Parasedimentitalea psychrophila: one gene and its partner. Each later gene encodes a partner of the first gene's protein in a complex. Links are inferred from orthologs where the notes say so. Each region holds a gene or a part of one and is shown on either strand. Other genes may lie near its edges.

The links.
Region 2: the proteins of eno (region 1) and QPJ95_RS16345 are in contact, whole or in part, in a solved structure (PDB 2FYM), measured with the Escherichia coli proteins. The link is inferred for Parasedimentitalea psychrophila from one-to-one orthologs.

Annotation. Positions count from the first base shown.
Region 1 is NZ_CP127247.1:4,651,471-4,659,735, forward strand. Bases 465-3,296 are described here. They hold eno (phosphopyruvate hydratase), read right to left. Parts: upstream 2,604-3,296; coding sequence 1,326-2,603; downstream 465-1,325. Other genes in these bases: QPJ95_RS22465 (MBL fold metallo-hydrolase), read right to left, coding at 465-1,170; QPJ95_RS22475 (DMT family transporter), read right to left, coding at 2,776-3,296. Also shown: rpsU (30S ribosomal protein S21), read right to left, coding at 1-175; more of QPJ95_RS22465, read right to left, coding at 337-464; more of QPJ95_RS22475, read right to left, coding at 3,297-3,660; QPJ95_RS22480 (isocitrate lyase/PEP mutase family protein), read left to right, coding at 3,862-4,701; QPJ95_RS22485 (Fur family transcriptional regulator), read right to left, coding at 4,792-5,205; QPJ95_RS22490 (DEAD/DEAH box helicase), read left to right, coding at 5,571-6,878; QPJ95_RS22495 (endonuclease/exonuclease/phosphatase family protein), read right to left, coding at 6,950-7,648; QPJ95_RS22500 (protein adenylyltransferase SelO), read right to left, coding at 7,806-8,265. UniProt on the Escherichia coli protein: Catalyzes the reversible conversion of 2-phosphoglycerate (2-PG) into phosphoenolpyruvate (PEP). It is essential for the degradation of carbohydrates via glycolysis.
Region 2 is NZ_CP127247.1:3,350,092-3,359,133, reverse strand. What follows is about bases 2,316-5,924. They hold QPJ95_RS16345 (Rne/Rng family ribonuclease), read right to left. Parts: upstream 5,558-5,924; coding sequence 2,516-5,557; downstream 2,316-2,515. Outside these bases: QPJ95_RS16360 (hypothetical protein), read right to left, coding at 1-1,128; QPJ95_RS16355 (cytochrome c biogenesis CcdA family protein), read right to left, coding at 1,229-1,981; QPJ95_RS16350 (sulfurtransferase TusA family protein), read left to right, coding at 2,075-2,308; QPJ95_RS16340 (sigma-54-dependent transcriptional regulator), read right to left, coding at 6,123-7,457; QPJ95_RS16335 (sensor histidine kinase), read right to left, coding at 7,485-9,042. UniProt on the Escherichia coli protein: Endoribonuclease that plays a central role in RNA processing and decay. Required for the maturation of 5S and 16S rRNAs and the majority of tRNAs. Also involved in the degradation of most mRNAs.

The DNA of each region.
Region 1 (8,265 bases):
GCGCCAATTTACGGGCACGACGGATCGCTTCCGCCTTGTTGCGCGCTTTTTTCTCAGACGGTTTCTCGAAATGCTGCTTCAGCTTCATTTCACGGAACACGCCTTCGCGCTGTAGTTTTTTCTTCAAGGCCCGAAGGGCTTGATCGACATTGTTGTCGCGAACGCTAACCTGCATGTGGGTTTCGCCACCTTTTCTAAAATCCAGCTGCAATGATTTGCAATAACCCGCCCCGTATCAAGATGATAGTGTTTTGTCGAGTCCGATGTGACGCGAATTGCACCGGGTGCAGCAATCGAACCACGTCCGGCGCCGATCCGACAGAGCAAAATTGCCGCCTAGTTCAGCGCCCCGCTTTCTACCAGCCAATCCGCCATCCCGCGAATATTGAGATCCCGCCAGTTTTCATAATTCCCCCAATCGGCGTAGGCACTAGTATCAAGCGAGGCGACAATCTCTTCGACACTGCTGCCCTGTTTCAACTCTGCCGTCACCGCATCCCGCAGCCACTCGACATATTGACGGTTCTCGGTGGCGTCGACCTTGCCACCCAGGGCGCCGTGGCCCGGCACCAGCACATCAAATTCAAGCGTTTCAACCACCCGGATCTGATCAATGTAGCCGCCAATATCAGCCCCCGGGAAATTCTTGAATGGCAGCCGCTTGGGCGTCACAACATCAACGATGAATGCGACGTTTTCGGGACGGATGACCAGCGCCAGCATGTCGCTTCCATGACCAGAGCCCAGCGCGGTTATTTCAAAGCTATGATCGCCGGAGGTGAAATTGCTCACCTCAGAGACCTGCGTGTCGGGGGTCACCCCGTCAATCTCCTCTGGCCCATTGGCGCCGGCAAAGACAGTTGCCGTGTCAGCGAATATCGCCCCACCAGAGGCATGATCGCCATGGCTGTGGCTATAGACCAAATGGGTTATCGGCGCATCCGTCAGTTTCGAGATTTCACTCTTCAGCCAGGCTGCGGCCTCGGCGTTGATCGGATCGCTGACAATGACACCCTCATCGGTGATCACAAACACCGAGAAGTGGAAGTTGTTTTGAAATCGCCAGACATCACCTTTGACATTGGTAATCGCACGTTGTGTGTCCTGCGCAAATGCAGGACTGGCAGCAAAAGCGAAAATCGCGGCCGCGGTCAGTGTTTTGACAATCATGGCTTCTTCCCCTTCCGTATGGTTAGGGCAAGTTACCCCATCTCGGTCCGTTTCAGGATCGCAATGTTGTGATCGAAAATCCGGCTATGCTGATCTCGCACAAAAAACGCCCCAGACTTTCATCCGGGGCGTTAAAATTGGTCTGATCTGTTGGCTTAGCCCTTCAGGATCGAACGGCCCGCATATTCCGCGACCTCGCCCAGGGCCTCCTCGATACGGATCAGCTGGTTGTATTTTGCCAGCCGGTCCGACCGCGCCAGCGAGCCGGTTTTGATCTGACCACAGTTGGTCGCCACCGCCAGGTCGGCGATGGTGGCATCCTCGGTCTCGCCCGAGCGGTGCGACATCACATTGGTAAAGCCAGCCCGGTGCGCCATGTCGACCGCCTGCAGCGTTTCGGTCAGGGTGCCAATCTGGTTCACTTTCACCAGCATCGAGTTGGCGGATCCTTTGGCGATGCCATCCGCCAGACGTGTCGGGTTGGTCACAAACAGATCGTCGCCCACCAGCTGCACCTTGTCGCCAATGGCATCGGTCAGCGCCTTCCAGCCGTCCCAGTCATCTTCGGCCATGCCATCTTCGATAGAGATGATCGGGTAATCATTGGCCAGCGCCGCCAGATAGGCAACGTTTTCCTCGGAGGTCAGGGATTTCCCCTCCCCCGAAAGAACGTATTTGCCATCCTTGTAATATTCGGTCGCGGCGCAATCCAGCGCCAGATAGATCTCTTCACCCGGCTTATACCCGGCCTTCTCGATCGAACGCAGGATGAAATCCAGCGCTTCACGGGTCGAGGCGATATTGGGCGCAAAGCCCCCTTCGTCACCAATGCCGGTGGACAGGCCCGCCGCTGTCAGCTCTTTTTTCAGCGTGTGGAACACTTCCGAGCCCATGCGCACAGCTTCGCGGATATTTTCCGCAGCCACCGGCATGATCATGAATTCCTGAATATCGATCGGGTTGTCGGCATGTTCGCCGCCGTTGATGATGTTCATCATCGGCACCGGCAGAACTCGGGCCGAGGTGCCGCCGATATAGCGATACAGCGGCTGCGTTGTGAAATCAGCTGCGGCCTTGGCGACTGCCAGCGAGACACCCAGAATGGCATTGGCCCCCAGACGGCTTTTGTTGTCGGTGCCGTCCAGCTCGATCATCGCCATGTCAATCGACACCTGCTCGGTGGCATCAAAGCCAACCAGCATATCGGCGATCTCGCCATTGACCGCCGCCACCGCTTCCAGCACGCCCTTGCCCAGGTAGCGGCTCATGTCACCATCGCGCTTTTCAACCGCCTCATGCGCCCCGGTCGAGGCCCCCGAAGGCACCGCAGCGCGGCCCATGGTGCCGTCTTCCAGCATCACATCAACCTCAACCGTCGGGTTGCCCCGGCTGTCGAGAATTTCGCGGGCGTGGATGTCGATAATAATGCTCATCGGAATGTCCCTGACTATGGCTATTGCTTGCCAGCGTCATAGGTAGACAGCGGGCAAATGTAAACCTCAGGTGTTATCGCTAACACCCCCTTGCCCGTTCGCAGAGATCCGCAGAGCCCTCAGAAGCCCCACCTCATTGGATTGACCGGCAGGCGCCGTTATGTTTCGGTCCCTAGGCCGCAACCATCCCATTCGAACGTGCCAATCTGCGTTCGCGCAGAAAGGTATACAAGCCAGAGCCAATGATCAGCGAAGCCCCGGCCAGTGTCATCATATCGGGACGTTCATCAAACATCACCATGCCCGCAAGAATCGAAAATAACAGTCGCGAGTATCGAAAGGGCGTCACCGCCGAGGCATCCCCCACCCGCATGGCCACCACAATGCCGTAATAGCCCATAACCCCAAACACCACGCCGCCAAAGATCATCAGCGCCTGTGGGCTGCTCACCGCGCTCACCTCTCCGGGGACCAATACAAGCAGCAGTATTCCAGCCACGATAAGCGCCGCAAAGCCCTGAAAGCTTACAACAGTTGACGACACCGAGGAATCCACAAACCGGGTTAGAAGATCACGAGCAGCAATGGCAAACACCGACAAAAGCACCAGTATAGAAGCCGGCTCAAAGCCGTCAAAACCAGGGCGAATAATCAACAGCACTCCGATAAAGCCAACCGAAATGGCGCTCCAGCGGCGCCAGCCCACCTGTTCCTTCAGGAACACTGCAGCGGCCATGGTGATCACCAGTGGCAAGGCCTGAAACACCGCTGCCACAGTTGATATATCAACCAGCGCCAGCGCTGTTGCAAAACACATCGCACCAACAGCCTCAGCCAGGGTCCGCAGCACCGCCGCAGGTTTCCACGCCGCTCTCGCCAGTAAATTGTGCCCCTTGTACCAGGCCAGGGCCGCAAACACGCTACTGCTGCCAAGTCCCAGAAGAATCAGGATCTGTCCCACCGGCATATCCGCCGACAGATGTTTGATAAACATATCTTCCAGCGTAAAGGCGGCCATGGACGCGACCACCAGCAAGATACCGTTAAGATTGTTCATACGCGCATCTCCATCAGAGGGATCGCCAGCCTGTGCTGGCACAATCCGACCAGAGCAACGACATTTTCAGCAACCACGCTCGCCCATTCGCGACAATCCGACACAACCAACGCAACAAGTCGTGCCGCACTGCATCACAGATATTGATGCACGCCCGATGCTCCCATTAGTGCTAGGATCTATCTATTTAGGAGAAATTCAATGACATCATCCCTTCAAAAATACGAGACATTTCGCGATCTGCATGCCCGCCCCGGCGCATTTGTCATGCCCAACCCATGGACCGCTGGCAGCGCATTGATACTAGGCTCGCTGGGCTTCGAGGCCCTGGCAACAACCAGTGCAGGTCTGGCTTTTTCGATTGGCAAGCAGGATTCCGAAGGCGCCATCAGCCGCGATGAAATTCTGGCCAACGCCTGCGACATTGTCGCCGCCTGCGACCTGCCGGTCTCCGCAGACCTGGAAAATGGTTTTGGCGCTGCCGCCAAAGACTGCCAACAGACCATCCAGCAGGCGATGGATATCGGTCTGGTCGGCGGCTCAATCGAGGACACAACCGGCGACGCTGACCGGCCCATCTACGATTTTGATCTCGCCGTCGAGCGCATCCAGGCTGCGGCCGAAACATGCGCAGGCAAACCCTTCTTGCTAACCGCCCGCGCCGAAAACTTCATCTGTGGACGGCCGGACCTCGCGGACACCATCGCCCGCCTACAGGCCTTCAGCGACGCCGGAGCAGAGGTGTTATACGCCCCCGGCCTGCCGGACCTGGCCTCGATCGCAACCCTGTGCCGCAACCTGGACAAGCCGGTGAATGTGGTCATGGGCCTAGGCGGGCCAAACTGGTCGGTGAGCGACCTTGCAGATACCGGCGTCAAACGCATCAGCGTCGGCGGCTCTTTTGCCCGCGCCGCCCTGGGCGCCCTGGTAAGGGCGGCAAACGAGATCCTCGAACAGGGCACCTTCAGCTATGCGGATCAGGCCCTAAGCCACGCCGAGGCCAGCCGTTTCATGGCTCCGGGGACAGCCGGCAACAACTAACCACCCCCCTGGGGTTTCTTTTTGCCTAAAATACTCACTCCAAGCCCGGCGCAGGCAGGCGCCCCAACGATGAAACGACTCCCGGTTCTTTTACCTCTTGCGGATTGGCACCCCGTAGAGTTCCAGCTTATGGCCCTTCAGCTCATAGCCCAGCTTCTGGGCAATCTTTTCCTGCAACGCCTCGATGTCAGGATCCACAAATTCGATCACCTCACCGGAATTCATATCAATCAAATGGTCATGGTGCTCGCGCTCGGCATCCTCATAGCGGGCGCGGCCATCGCCGAACTCCAACCGCTCCAGTATACCAGCTTCCTCAAACAGCTTGACGGTCCGATAGACCGTCGCAATCGAGATACCGGCGTCCAGCGCACTGGCACGGGTATACAAGGCCTCCACATCCGGGTGGTCTACACTGTCCTGCAGGACGCGGGCAATGATCCGGCGTTGACCGGTCATACGCAGGCCCTTGGCCTCGCAGCGGGAAATGATTGTATCAGTCATCGGCATCCTCTGTGCGCTCACATTGCGCTTGGTTGCCCTGTGTAACGAAAGAACAAGCGCCCGAAAACCGGATATAATCACAGAATGCCGGTTGACAAATACCTTATCCACAGCCATTTGGCCCAACAGGTATCCCTCTCTGCCGCGTGAGCAGAGGCGTTCGGGCAATTTTGCCCCCTCCGAGACTCCGGTCTCCAGCGCCTACAGTGATATACCTGCGTTCCCAAAATCACGCGTGGGGCACGAGCAGACGACCGGCTCGCTGGCATACGGCCAGCTGCGCCCGAGGTCCCTGCCCCCAACTCGTCGCACAGGTTGCGACAAAACCGGCCGTTGCATCTGCAAAGGCTGCGAAAGGATATGACTTGAGCGAATTTTCTACAATGGGGCTTCCCGAGAAGCTTCTGGCCCGGATCGAAGCCATGGGCTTCAAAGACCCAACCCCGATTCAGTCGCACGCAATTCCGCATGCGTTGCAGGGCCGCGACGTGCTGGGCCTGGCCCAGACCGGCACCGGCAAAACCGCAGCCTTCGGGGTGCCGCTGATTGCTCAGATGATGCAGTATGAGCGTAAACCCGCTCCCAAGACCGTACGCGGTCTGGTTCTGGCGCCAACCCGTGAGTTGGCCAATCAGATCAGCCAGCAGATCAAAGGCCTGATGGATGGCTCATCGATGAGCGTCGGCCTGGTGGTTGGCGGCGTATCGATCAACCCGCAGATCCAGCGCATTGCCCGTGGCACCGACATTCTGGTCGCCACCCCCGGTCGTTTGCTGGACATTCTGGACCGCCGCGCCCTTAACCTTGGCTCCTGTGATTTCCTGGTGCTGGACGAAGCCGACCAGATGCTGGACATGGGCTTTATCCACGCCCTGCGCAAAATCGCCGCGCTGCTGCCCACCGAGCGCCAGACCATGCTGTTCTCGGCCACCATGCCAAAACAGATGAACGAGATCGCCGCTAGCTACCTCAAAAGCCCGATCCGGGTCGAAGTCTCGCCTCCGGGCAAGGCTGCCGACAAGGTCACCCAAGAGGTGCATTTCATCGCCAAGGCGGAAAAGACTTCGCTGCTGAAAGAGCTGCTGTCCAAGCACACAGACGAGCGTTCGCTGGTCTTTGGCCGCACCAAGCATGGCTCGGAAAAGCTGATGAAGACGCTGGAAAAGGCTGGTTTCTCGACAGCCTCGATCCACGGCAACAAAAGCCAGGGCCAGCGCGACCGGGCAATTGCGGCGTTTAAATCCGGTCAGATCAAAGTGCTGGTGGCCACCGATGTGGCGGCCCGCGGGCTGGATATTCCGGACGTCAAACACGTCTATAACTATGATCTGCCCAATGTGCCCGACGCCTATGTGCACCGCATCGGCCGCACCGCGCGGGCTGGCAAGGACGGCGCAGCGATTGCCTTCTGTTCTCCCGATGAAATGGGCGAATTGAAGGACATCCAAAAGGTTCTGGGCACCACCATTCCGGTGGCCTCGGGCACCCCTTGGGAAGTTCAGCCCGGCGCCAAGAAACCCAGTGGCGGTGGTGGCAACCGGCGTCGCGGCGGCGGCGGTGGCGGCGGTGGCCAGCGCAGATCTGCCGGCGGCGGTGACGGTGCCAAGCCCGGCGGTCAGAGTCGGCGGCGGCGCAGCGGTGGCGGCGGTGGCGGCAACCGGACCGCAGCTTAACTGCAGTGTGACCTCTGGTTAACCCAAAAACAATTCAAACCCCGCTCCGGTGCTCACCGGGGCGGGGTTTTTCATGCGCGACGCAGGTCAGCCCAGACCGGCAGATGATCCGAGGCAATATGGGCCGGGCGTTCGCTGTAAACCCCATGCGCCGCCACCTGTAGATCCGGGCCAATGGCGATCCGGTCCAAGGCGCCAATGGGGCGCAGCGCCGGGAAACTCGGCTTGGGTACCAAAAAGGTCATTTCCGGCGCCAGATGATCCAGAACCGGGGCCCGCGACCACTCGTTAAAGTCACCGCCCCAGACCAAGGGTGTGTCATCAAAACTGGCGCTCTCGCGGGCCAGATGCAGCACCTGCTCGTGGCGCACTCTACCGGTCAGCCCAAGATGCGCACCGATCACCCGCAGCGGGCCGATGGCGGTGTCGAACCGCGCCCAGACTGCACCACGCGGTCCCAGCCCCGGCAGCTTGATGTGGCCATGATCGCGCATGGTCACCGAATCTGAGCGCCACAAAATCGCGTTGCCATGCCAGCCCAGAGAGCCCGCGCCGCCCAGGTTGGCAATCTGCCAGCCGGCCTCGTCCAGCACAAAATGCGGCAAGGCAGCGGGTCGCGGAGGCAGCCGCTTGTCGGCCTCTTGCAGCAGCACGATCTGAGCGCCGGTGCCGTCGATCACCTGCAATGTGCGCCGCGGCCTGCGGCGCAGGTCCAGACCAACACATTTCTGAATATTGTAACTGGCCAGGCGCAGGGTTGGGACAGACATCTAAATTCCTTTGGTTGCCTGAGTATTGGCTATTCTGCCGATCCGGTACAGGGCGGTTTGCTTTCAATCGAAACTACGCTCAAAAGGGGGGCTGTCTGCCCCCTCTTGGCCTCTGGCCAATTCACCCCCGAGGATATTTAGAGCCAGATGAATGGGATCAGGTGCCACAGAAGGTCGCCGGGACCACCTGATCCGGGGTTGGCGGTAGGCGCAGGTCAGCCTGGTCAGGCTGCTGTGCAAAGGGCTGTGCCAGCACCTGATTTAAACGGTGAAACAGCGCGTAATCCCCCGCCACCGCGGCAGCTATCATCTGTTCGATCTGGTGATTTCGCGGGATATAGGCGGGGTTAGATCTGAGCATCAGCGCCTGTGAATCAGGTTCATCCGCCAACCGCGCCTGCCAGCGGGCCTGCCAGCGCGCAAAGCCAGCGCGATCCGCAAAATGATCGCCACCACCGCCGGTCGCCAAAGAACGGAATGTATTGGTGAAATCGCTTTGATTCTGGGCCATCAGGCTGAGCAGCTCAGAGATCAGCTGCAGATCCTCCGCATGGGCGCTCGAGAGGCCCAGCTTGGCGCGAAAATTTTGTTCCCAGTGCTGCTGCGTCAGCGCCGGC
Region 2 (9,042 bases), 1.3 Mb from region 1 along the record:
CCGATCAAAGGCGCAGAGATACTGGAAATGCAGCCGAAAAAACCGCCAGCGCAACTCGGCCCAGCGTTGCGGGCTTAAGGTCTGGGTGAAAGCCGCCGAAAACACCAGCGGCCAGCGTTTCGCCGCCGAGGCCAGCCCACTGACGCTGACCGGGTCACAGAGCGCAAAGGCACAGCCATCGCTGGGTGCGGTGACATCAACCCAGGCCAGTTCATCGCTCTGCGACAGGAATTTCAGATCCGCACGCAGCCGGTAGGCCTTTGGTAGAAAAGAGACCATTGGCACCACCTGCCCCAGGCTCAGGAAACTCAGCGGCGGATGATTGTCCGCCAGCCCGCCACGGATCAGGTCAGACAGCACCGACACCGCAATATGCGCCCCCGAGGAATGTCCAACCACCAGGACCTCGTCCATCGTATCATCCGCCAGAGCATCCCGTATCAGTGTCGTGAACTCTGCCATCCGGCCTTCCAAAGCAGACGAATACGCCCCCCTGGAGGAGGCTGAATAGGCGTAATCATGCATCAGGTAATAGGCAAAAAACTTGCCATCCATTTTCTTGAACCAGCGCATCAATACCATCCCGGCCAACAGCCCGAGACCGAGGCCAGCCATCCCAACAAAGGCTCCAAAGAGCAGGAAATGCTCGGCCAATGCAATCACCGCCCGGCCCACACCCCAGGTCACAAGAGCCGCCAACAGCGCCTGTACCAGCAACATGCCAATCGGATATAGCGCCGCAATAACAGGACCTTTTCGCAATCGCATCAAGCGGCGCAATGTTCCTGTTGATATATAGATCCAGGCCGTTCGCACCATTTGCAGGTAGGTCGCCAGGATCGAGCTCTCCATGCTGTCGCGGACGATATCAGACCACACCAGCACCTCAACATCGGTGGCCGTTTTGGCCTTGTCGATAGCGGATTGCACCTGCCACCCGTAGGGACCTGATTTCGAAGCTTTGGCGCTCAGGGCAATCTCATAGCCGGAAATTTCAGCCTGTGCCGCCGCCTCTTTACGATAGAGCTCGCGGTAGCGGCGCGGCGGAATAGGGTCGTAGCCGGGGATGTAAAACACCCGGCGCCGATGCACCTCTGTACGCTGTAGACTGTTCGCGACCCGACCCAATGCCCTGCCCTTAAAATGTGTTTACCGTAACCTAGCGGGTCATTCCGGCAAGAGTAAGACCCTGCATATAAAGTAAAAGGGGCCATCCGGCCCCCTTTATCTAACCAAGAAGGGCTAAAGCCGGAAAGGCTTCCAGCAGCCACCAGGAAAAGGTTGAGAACAACCCGGTCACCAGCATCACCCCCACCAGCAAAAGCAACCCACCCATCAGTTTTTCAATCAAACCCATGTGGCGTTTCATCTTGTTCATCAGCACCATCGAACGGCTGAGGAATATGGCAGCAAGCAGGAAGGGAACGCCAAGGCCAAGCGCATAAATACCCAGCAAAATGGTTCCCCGGGCAACCGAGGCCTCAGACGCTGCCAGCGACAAAATTGCCCCCAGTTGCGGGCCAATACAGGGCGTCCAGCCAAAGGCAAAGGCAAGGCCCAGTACATAGGCGCCAATCGCTGATCCACCGGACTGCCCCGCCTCCATTCGCATCTCACGATCCAGAATCGGAATACGGAAGACCGACAGGAAATGCAGCCCGAAGATGATCACCACCAAGCCCGAGACCTGCGCGAAGAGCTCTTGGTTTTGCAGGACAAAGGCGCCGAAAATCGACGCGGTAAAGCCCAGCAACAGGAACACAGTTGATAGGCCCATGATAAAAAATAACGCGGCCAGTATCGCCTTGCGGCGGGCCGCACCGGGGTTTTGCATATCTCCTATTGAAACGCCGCTCATATAGGCCAGATAGGGTGGCACGATGGGCAACACACAGGGGGAAAGGAAGCTGATCAAACCGGCGATCAGCGCGACGAGCATAGCAGGGATTAGGCCTGCATCGATGATTTCAATACCAAACATATAACTGCCTTACCCCACCTGATTTCAAAGGTCACGAGGACAGCTGGTCACATCCCTGTGGACAGGATGAATTTTCCGTCATATCTGACTGTTATGAGCGATATTAGTGAAATACTGGATGCCATTGGCCTGTTGTGCCCGCTGCCGGTCCTTAAACTGCGCAAGCGGCTGAAACCCCTACAACAGGGGGCGCTTCTGCAGCTGCTGGCAGACGATCCCGCAGCGGTGATCGACGTGCCGCATTTCTGCAATGAGAGCGGCCACACACTGCTGCAGATAACCGAGGCTGACGGCCATCAGATCTATCTGGTCCGCAAGGGCGGCTGAGCCCCAAGCGCGGCCTCTGCACCTATCCATTAATCTAAAAATAAGCTGGTGACATATCGGCTCCGGACATATGGCGGTTCTTCCGAAATCGCCTGATAATGTTTCGCACGCGAAACAACCTAACAGTGTCTCAACAAAAACAGTCACCCCAACTCGATGGCCGACAAATGAAAACGCCGGGGTTTCCCCCGGCGTTTCAAACTTGCTTTAGTTGCCCAGCGACCACCAGCCGCGGCGCTTTGGCTTGGGCGGCTGCTCCGGCTCAGGAGCGACCTCTTCAGCGGCAACCAGCTCCGGTTCTGCCACAGCCGGTTCGGGTGCGGCTTCGACAATTGTGTCTGCCTCAGCCGTTTCCGGTGCAGCAGTCTCAATCACCTCCGGTGCAGTCTCAATCACCTCCGGTGCAGTCTCTATCACCTCCGGTGCGGTCTCTGGCACGGGTTCGGCGACCACCTCAGCAACGGCCACAGGTTCTGCAGCCACCTCGGGTGTGGCAACCGCAACCGTCTCAGGCTCAGTCGTTTCCACCGCAGCCTCGGGCTGCTCAGCGGGTGCTGCTTCAGTGACGTCGGCAACAGCGGTTTCAACAGAAACCTCTGGTGCAGCTTCTGCCACTGGTTCTGCAACTACTGGCGTAGGCTCAGCTTCAGTCGCTGGCTGTTCAGCTGCAGCGGGTTCGTCCACGACAGCAACCTCGGCCGGAGCGTCAGTCGACGGAGTGGCTTCACCTTCGGCAGCTTCAACCTTGGACTTGTTGCCGCGCGACCGTGACCGCGACCGGGTGCGAGTCCGCTTTGGCTTTTTCTCGTCTTCGGCTGGCTGTTCGCCATCAGCTGTCACCTCGCCCGAGACAGCACCGTCTGCTTCGGAGACGGTTTCAGCAGCAACAGCGGCTTCAGCACTGTCATCCGAGCCATCTTCAGAGCCGTTTTCGGCGTCATCAGATTTGCCCGACCGACGCCGGCGACGACGCCGCTTGCGCTTGGGCTTGGTCTCAGATTCATCCGATGTTTCAGCCGCTTCAGTAGAGACTTCAGTGATCTCGACAACCACCTCTTCTTCTTCATCTTCAATGGCTTCAGCCTCGTCAGCATCCACTTGATCCATCAGCGATGTATCAACCGATACCACCGGAGCCGTCGCGACCGACACCGCACGGGTGGCTGTCTTGAACTTTTCCAATGTGAAGTCAGGGCTGATCAGATGCGGATCCCCTTCGATGCGAACCGACATACCATAGCGGGCTTCGATCTGGGCGATATGCTCGCGCTTTTGGTTCATCAGGAAGTTGGCAATGCTGACCGGGCAGCGCACCAGGACTTCGCGTGAGCGGTTGCGGGTGCCCTCTTCCTCGATCTGGCGCAGAATGGTCAGCGCCATATTATCGTCGGAGCGGATCAGACCAGTGCCGTGACACGAGGGGCACGGCTGAGTGGTGGCTTCGAGCATGCCGGGGCGCAGACGCTGGCGGCTCATCTCCATCAGGCCAAAGCCCGAAATGCGACCAATCTGAATACGGGCGCGGTCGGTTTTCAGCTTGTCCTTGATCTTTTTCTCAACGGCGGCGTTGTTCTTGCGCTCGTCCATGTCGATGAAATCAATGACGATCAGGCCAGCAAGGTCCCGCAGTCGCAACTGGCGGGCCACCTCTTCGGCGGCCTCCAGGTTGGTCTTGGTGGCGGTGTCCTCGATCGAGCCTTCTTTGGTGGCGCGGCCCGAGTTGACGTCGATGGCCACCAGGGCCTCGGTGACATCAATCACGATATAGCCACCGGATTTCAGCTGAACGGTCGGGTTGAACATGCCCCCCAGATAGCTTTCGACCTGATAACGGGCGAACAGCGGCAGGGTTTCATTATAGCGTTTCACGTTCTTGGCGTGCGACGGCATGATCATCTTCATGAAGTCTTTGGCGATGCGATAGCCGCGCTCACCCTCAACAAACACCTCGTCGATTTCGCGGTTATAAAGATCGCGGATCGAGCGTTTGATCAGATCGCCTTCTTCATAGATCTTGGCGGGCGCAATTGATTTCAGCGTCAGCTCGCGGATCTGTTCCCACAGCCGTTGCAGGTATTCATAATCGCGCTTGATCTCAGCCTTGGTGCGTTTGGCACCAGCGGTGCGCACAATAAGGCCCGCACCTGACGGCACGTCGATTTCGTTGGCGATCTCTTTCAGTTTTTTACGGTCAACAACATTGGTGATCTTGCGCGAGATACCACCACCGCGGGCGGTGTTGGGCATCAGCACGCAGTAGCGACCTGCCAGCGACAGATATGTGGTCAGAGCAGCGCCCTTGTTGCCACGCTCTTCTTTGACGACCTGAACCAGCAGAACCTGGCGAACTTTGATAACTTCCTGAATCTTGTAGCGGCGTGGACGTGGCTTGCGGCGCGGACGGATGTCCTCGCTGTCGTCTTCATCCGCAACCGATTCGATTGTGCTGTCTTTTGAGATGGCGTCCGCACGGTTGTCGTCGGCATCCGGCTCATCGTCGCCCGGCTCTTTTGCTTCGGTCGCGTCATCCTCTGCCACGGATGTCTCCGCAGCCGCATCCTGCACTACAGGTTGCTCCGAGGTGGTCTCATCTTCGGTCACTGTAGCTTCAGCAACAGGCGCAGCATCTTCAGCCACCGCGTCAACGGCACCTTCAGCGGCTTCGACCTGTGGTTCGGATTGCTCCTGAACAGGTTCTTCAACCGGGGTCTCTGCCACGGTCTCCATCGGAGAGCTGCCTTCGGACACACCAAGCACATCAGCCGAACCGGTGTCGGCCTCATCGCTGAGATCAATGGTTTCCATACCGGAAATTTCGGTCTGGGGGATTTCGACTTCTTTGGTCTCAACCGCATCCTTGGAGGCTACGTCTTCAGCCTTGGTACGGCTTCGCGACCGTGACCGGCGCGGTTTGGCAGGCTTGCTGTCTTCCTCGTCGTCCTTGGCGCGCATTGCCTCGGCATAGACGCGCTCTTCTTCCATCAGAGCTTGCCGGTCGGCGACCGGGATCTGGTAGTAATCGGGGTGAATTTCCGAAAACGCCAGAAAGCCATGACGATTGCCGCCATATTCAACAAAGGCTGCCTGCAGAGAGGGTTCGACCCGGGTTACTTTTGCCAGATAGATATTGCCAGCAAGCTGGCGTTTGTTCTCGGATTCAAAGTCGAACTCCTCAACCTTGTTTCCGTCGACCACCACAACCCGAGTTTCCTCGGCGTGGGTGGCATCAATAAGCATCTTCTTTGCCATGTTTCCTTAGTGCACCATGCCTGCGCGCGCACGCTCCGGCCGTTTCCGGGGGGGGCTGCGCGTTTTGGGTGATGTCTTGTCAGGGCGATATCTGACGGTGCGCGACAGAACATGGTCGCGGAAAGTGTTCCCGGCGGTCCTGTCTCTAAGCTCTGTGCCTGCGCGCGCGTCATCGCGGTTCTTCTCCGACAGGTGGGACTATCCCGATCCCTGCCCATTTCTTCCTGCCCTGAAAACATTCCAGCGCAGGCGCTAAACTACCCCGGATCCCCGGGGCCAATCGGTCTGTTCTCGCCTTCTCGGATCATACCGGACAAAGACGGAAAACAGCGAAACTCATTTGAAGTGACTCACCCCATATTGGTGGTAGTCACTTCCCAGCAGCATACTGCCTGTGGATAGGTAATGACAATGGACATCTGTCAAAGCCCCCGGGAAATTACACAATTTGGCGATCAATTCAGCCAAAGGGTAAAAAACAAGCGAATTTCTTCGCTTGTACGCCCGTGTTTCGGTGCTGTCAGCGAGACCCGCACCTTGTCAGTCGCCCTGTGGACAGCTCGCCTCAGAGATAGTCGGACCGTTGCAAACCATATTTGGCCATTTTTTCATTCAAAGTCCGGCGCGGCAGGCAGAGCTCTTCCATCACCGATGCGATCGAGCCCTTGTGGCGGCGCATTGTATTGTCGATCAACATCCGCTCAAAGGCTTCTACGTATTCCTTCAGCGGCTTGCCCTCGGTTGTCATCACCGGTTGCATTTCCTCGTGATCGGACATCAGGAGCGAGGCAATGGTCCCAGAGCCGCGCCGCGCCTGCAACACCGCCCGTTCGGCAATATTGATCAACTGGCGCACATTGCCCGGCCAGGGCGCCTGCAGCAATTGCGCCGCTTCTTGCGCCGAGACCTTGGGGGCCTCACAGCCGTATTCCTCGGAAAACTGTTCAGAGAGCCGCATAAACAGGGTCAGAATGTCCTCGCCGCGCTGCCGCAACGGCGGCACCGTGATACGCAATGCGGCCAGACGATAAAACAAATCCGGTCGCAAGGCATCCTCACAGGTCTTACCCGCCTCTTGCAGGTTTGAGATCGCAACGATGCGGGTTTCGCCTGGGGTGCCCTGCTCATTGATCACGCTGAGCAACTTGCCCTGCAAGGGCTCGGTCAGCGCATCAATATCTTCCAATACCAATGTGCCACCGCGCGCCTCTTCGATGGCCGGTAACAGCGAATCTTCCGGCATCATCGGTCCAAACAACCGTCTGGACAGCGCCTCCTCTTCCAGCGCCGCACAGCTGACCAATACAAACTTCTTACCGGCCCGGCTGCCAACAGCGTGCAAAGCATGCGCCACCAAAGTTTTACCAGTGCCCGTTTCCCCGTCGATCATCACGTGACCGTCGGCCTGGCCAAGGTCCAGAATATCCTCTTTCAACCGATCCATCACCGGACTGGCGCCGATCAGCTTTTTCATGATCTGGGTGCCATCCGACAGTTCACGGCGCAGCACCCGGTTGTCGAGCACCAGACGCCGGGCCCCGGTCGCTCGTTTGGCAAGCTCTGACATTCGGTCCGGGTTGAACGGTTTCTCAAGGAAATCAAAGGCCCCGACCCGCATCGCCTCCACCGCCATCGGCACATCGCCGTGACCGGTGATCATGATCACTGGCAGGGCGCTGTCGCTGCCCATCAATTTCTTCAGGAATTGCATCCCGTCCATGCCCGGCATTTTGATATCGGAAATCACAATGCCGGGGTAATCGGCGCTCAGCACCTTTAGCGCCTCTTCGGCGCTGGCAAATGTTTCTGTGTCATAGCCTGACAAGGCCAGCCACTGGCTGATCGACTGGCGCATATCCTGCTCGTCGTCGACAATCGCGATCTTCATGGCCTGGGCCATAATCTATCCTCCTCAAACTCGCCGCGTCTATTCAGCGGCTTCGACCCCGTCCACCAGGATCGGCAATTGCATTTCAAACACCGCGCCGCCGTTCTCGCCATTGCGGGCGGTCAGCCGTCCGCCAAGGTCGTTGACGATCCCGGACGAGATGGCAAGCCCAAGCCCAACCCCGTCTCCTGGCAGCTTGGTGGTATAAAAGGGCTCAAACAACTCGCCAAAGTCTTCGATCCCCGCTCCGTTGTCGCGCACTGCCAGGATAGCAGTTTCCCCGCCAGCGAGAATGATTTCGATCTCAGGGTCTACCACTGACTTGGTGGCGTCCAACGCGTTTCGCAAGAGGTTCACCATCACCTGTTCGATACGCATCTGGTCGCCCATCACATAGACCGGGCTATCCGGCAACACGCGGGCAATCCTGACATGGCGCTGACGCAACTGTGGCTCCATCATCGACAAGCTAGAGGCCAGCGCATCCCCCAAGTTGACCGGGACAAACGTATCGCTACCCTTGCGCGCATAAGATTTCAACTGCCGGGTAATGGCCCCCATCCGCTCAATCAGATCATCAATCCGCCCAAAGGAGACCAAAGCCTCGTCAGGACGATTACGGCCCAGCAGCAATCGCGCCCCGGCCAAATAGGTTTTCATCGCCGCCAAAGGTTGATTTAATTCGTGGCTGACAGCCGCCGACATTTCCCCAAGTGCCGCCAGTTTCGAGCTCTGCGCCAGGCTTTGCTCGGCCACCGCAAGGGTTTGCTGCACTCTTTCACGTTCGGCAACTTCCCGCTGCAAACGGGTGTTCAACACACGAAGCTCTGCCGACTCGCGCTGAAACAACACCATACGCAGCGCGCTTCGTCGGCTCAGCGTATAAAATCCCAGTGCCAGGAATATCGCAAACCCCATTATTTCCAGTGCCAAAACGGCATTCACCCGCTCCCGGATAGAGGCATAGGTGGTATAAGAGGTCATCCGCCAGCCGCGGAATTGAATACGGTTGGTAATCCGCATCACCGCCTCACCCTGAAGATAGGCATCTGCGGGCAATACAGTCCAATCTGTCGTCGCCCGGATCGCCCGCTGAATCGCCCCCTGCGGTGTCTGCAGCGTCAGCGCATCCTCTTCGCTCAATCCGCGCCAACGTGATTCCGTCGCCAGAACAATGGTGCCCAAGCTGTCGCTGACCATGACCGCATCCGAAATCCCCGCCCAGGCGCGCTCGAACTTCTGCAAGTCCACCTCGACAACAATCACCCCCAACACTTCTGAGGAATCCTCCAGACGCCGTGCATAGGTAAACCGGTAGCCGCCGGCCTCTCGCTCGATCACCGAAAACACCGTGGTATTGGCCCGCACCGCATCGACAAAATAGGGTGCGCTGCGGTGAAGCTCCCCCAGACGGAGCCGATCCGTTGCCGCCACGGTGCGCCCGTCTTGCGACAACAGCATGAGCGACGCGGCGCCGATTTCATCGACAAACGAGATCAGCCGCTGGGTGGATAAAGAGAAATCATTGGACTGCAGCGCTGAAATCAAGGTCTGATCCCGCGCCAAGAGCTGCGGCACAATCGCATTCTGGCGCAGT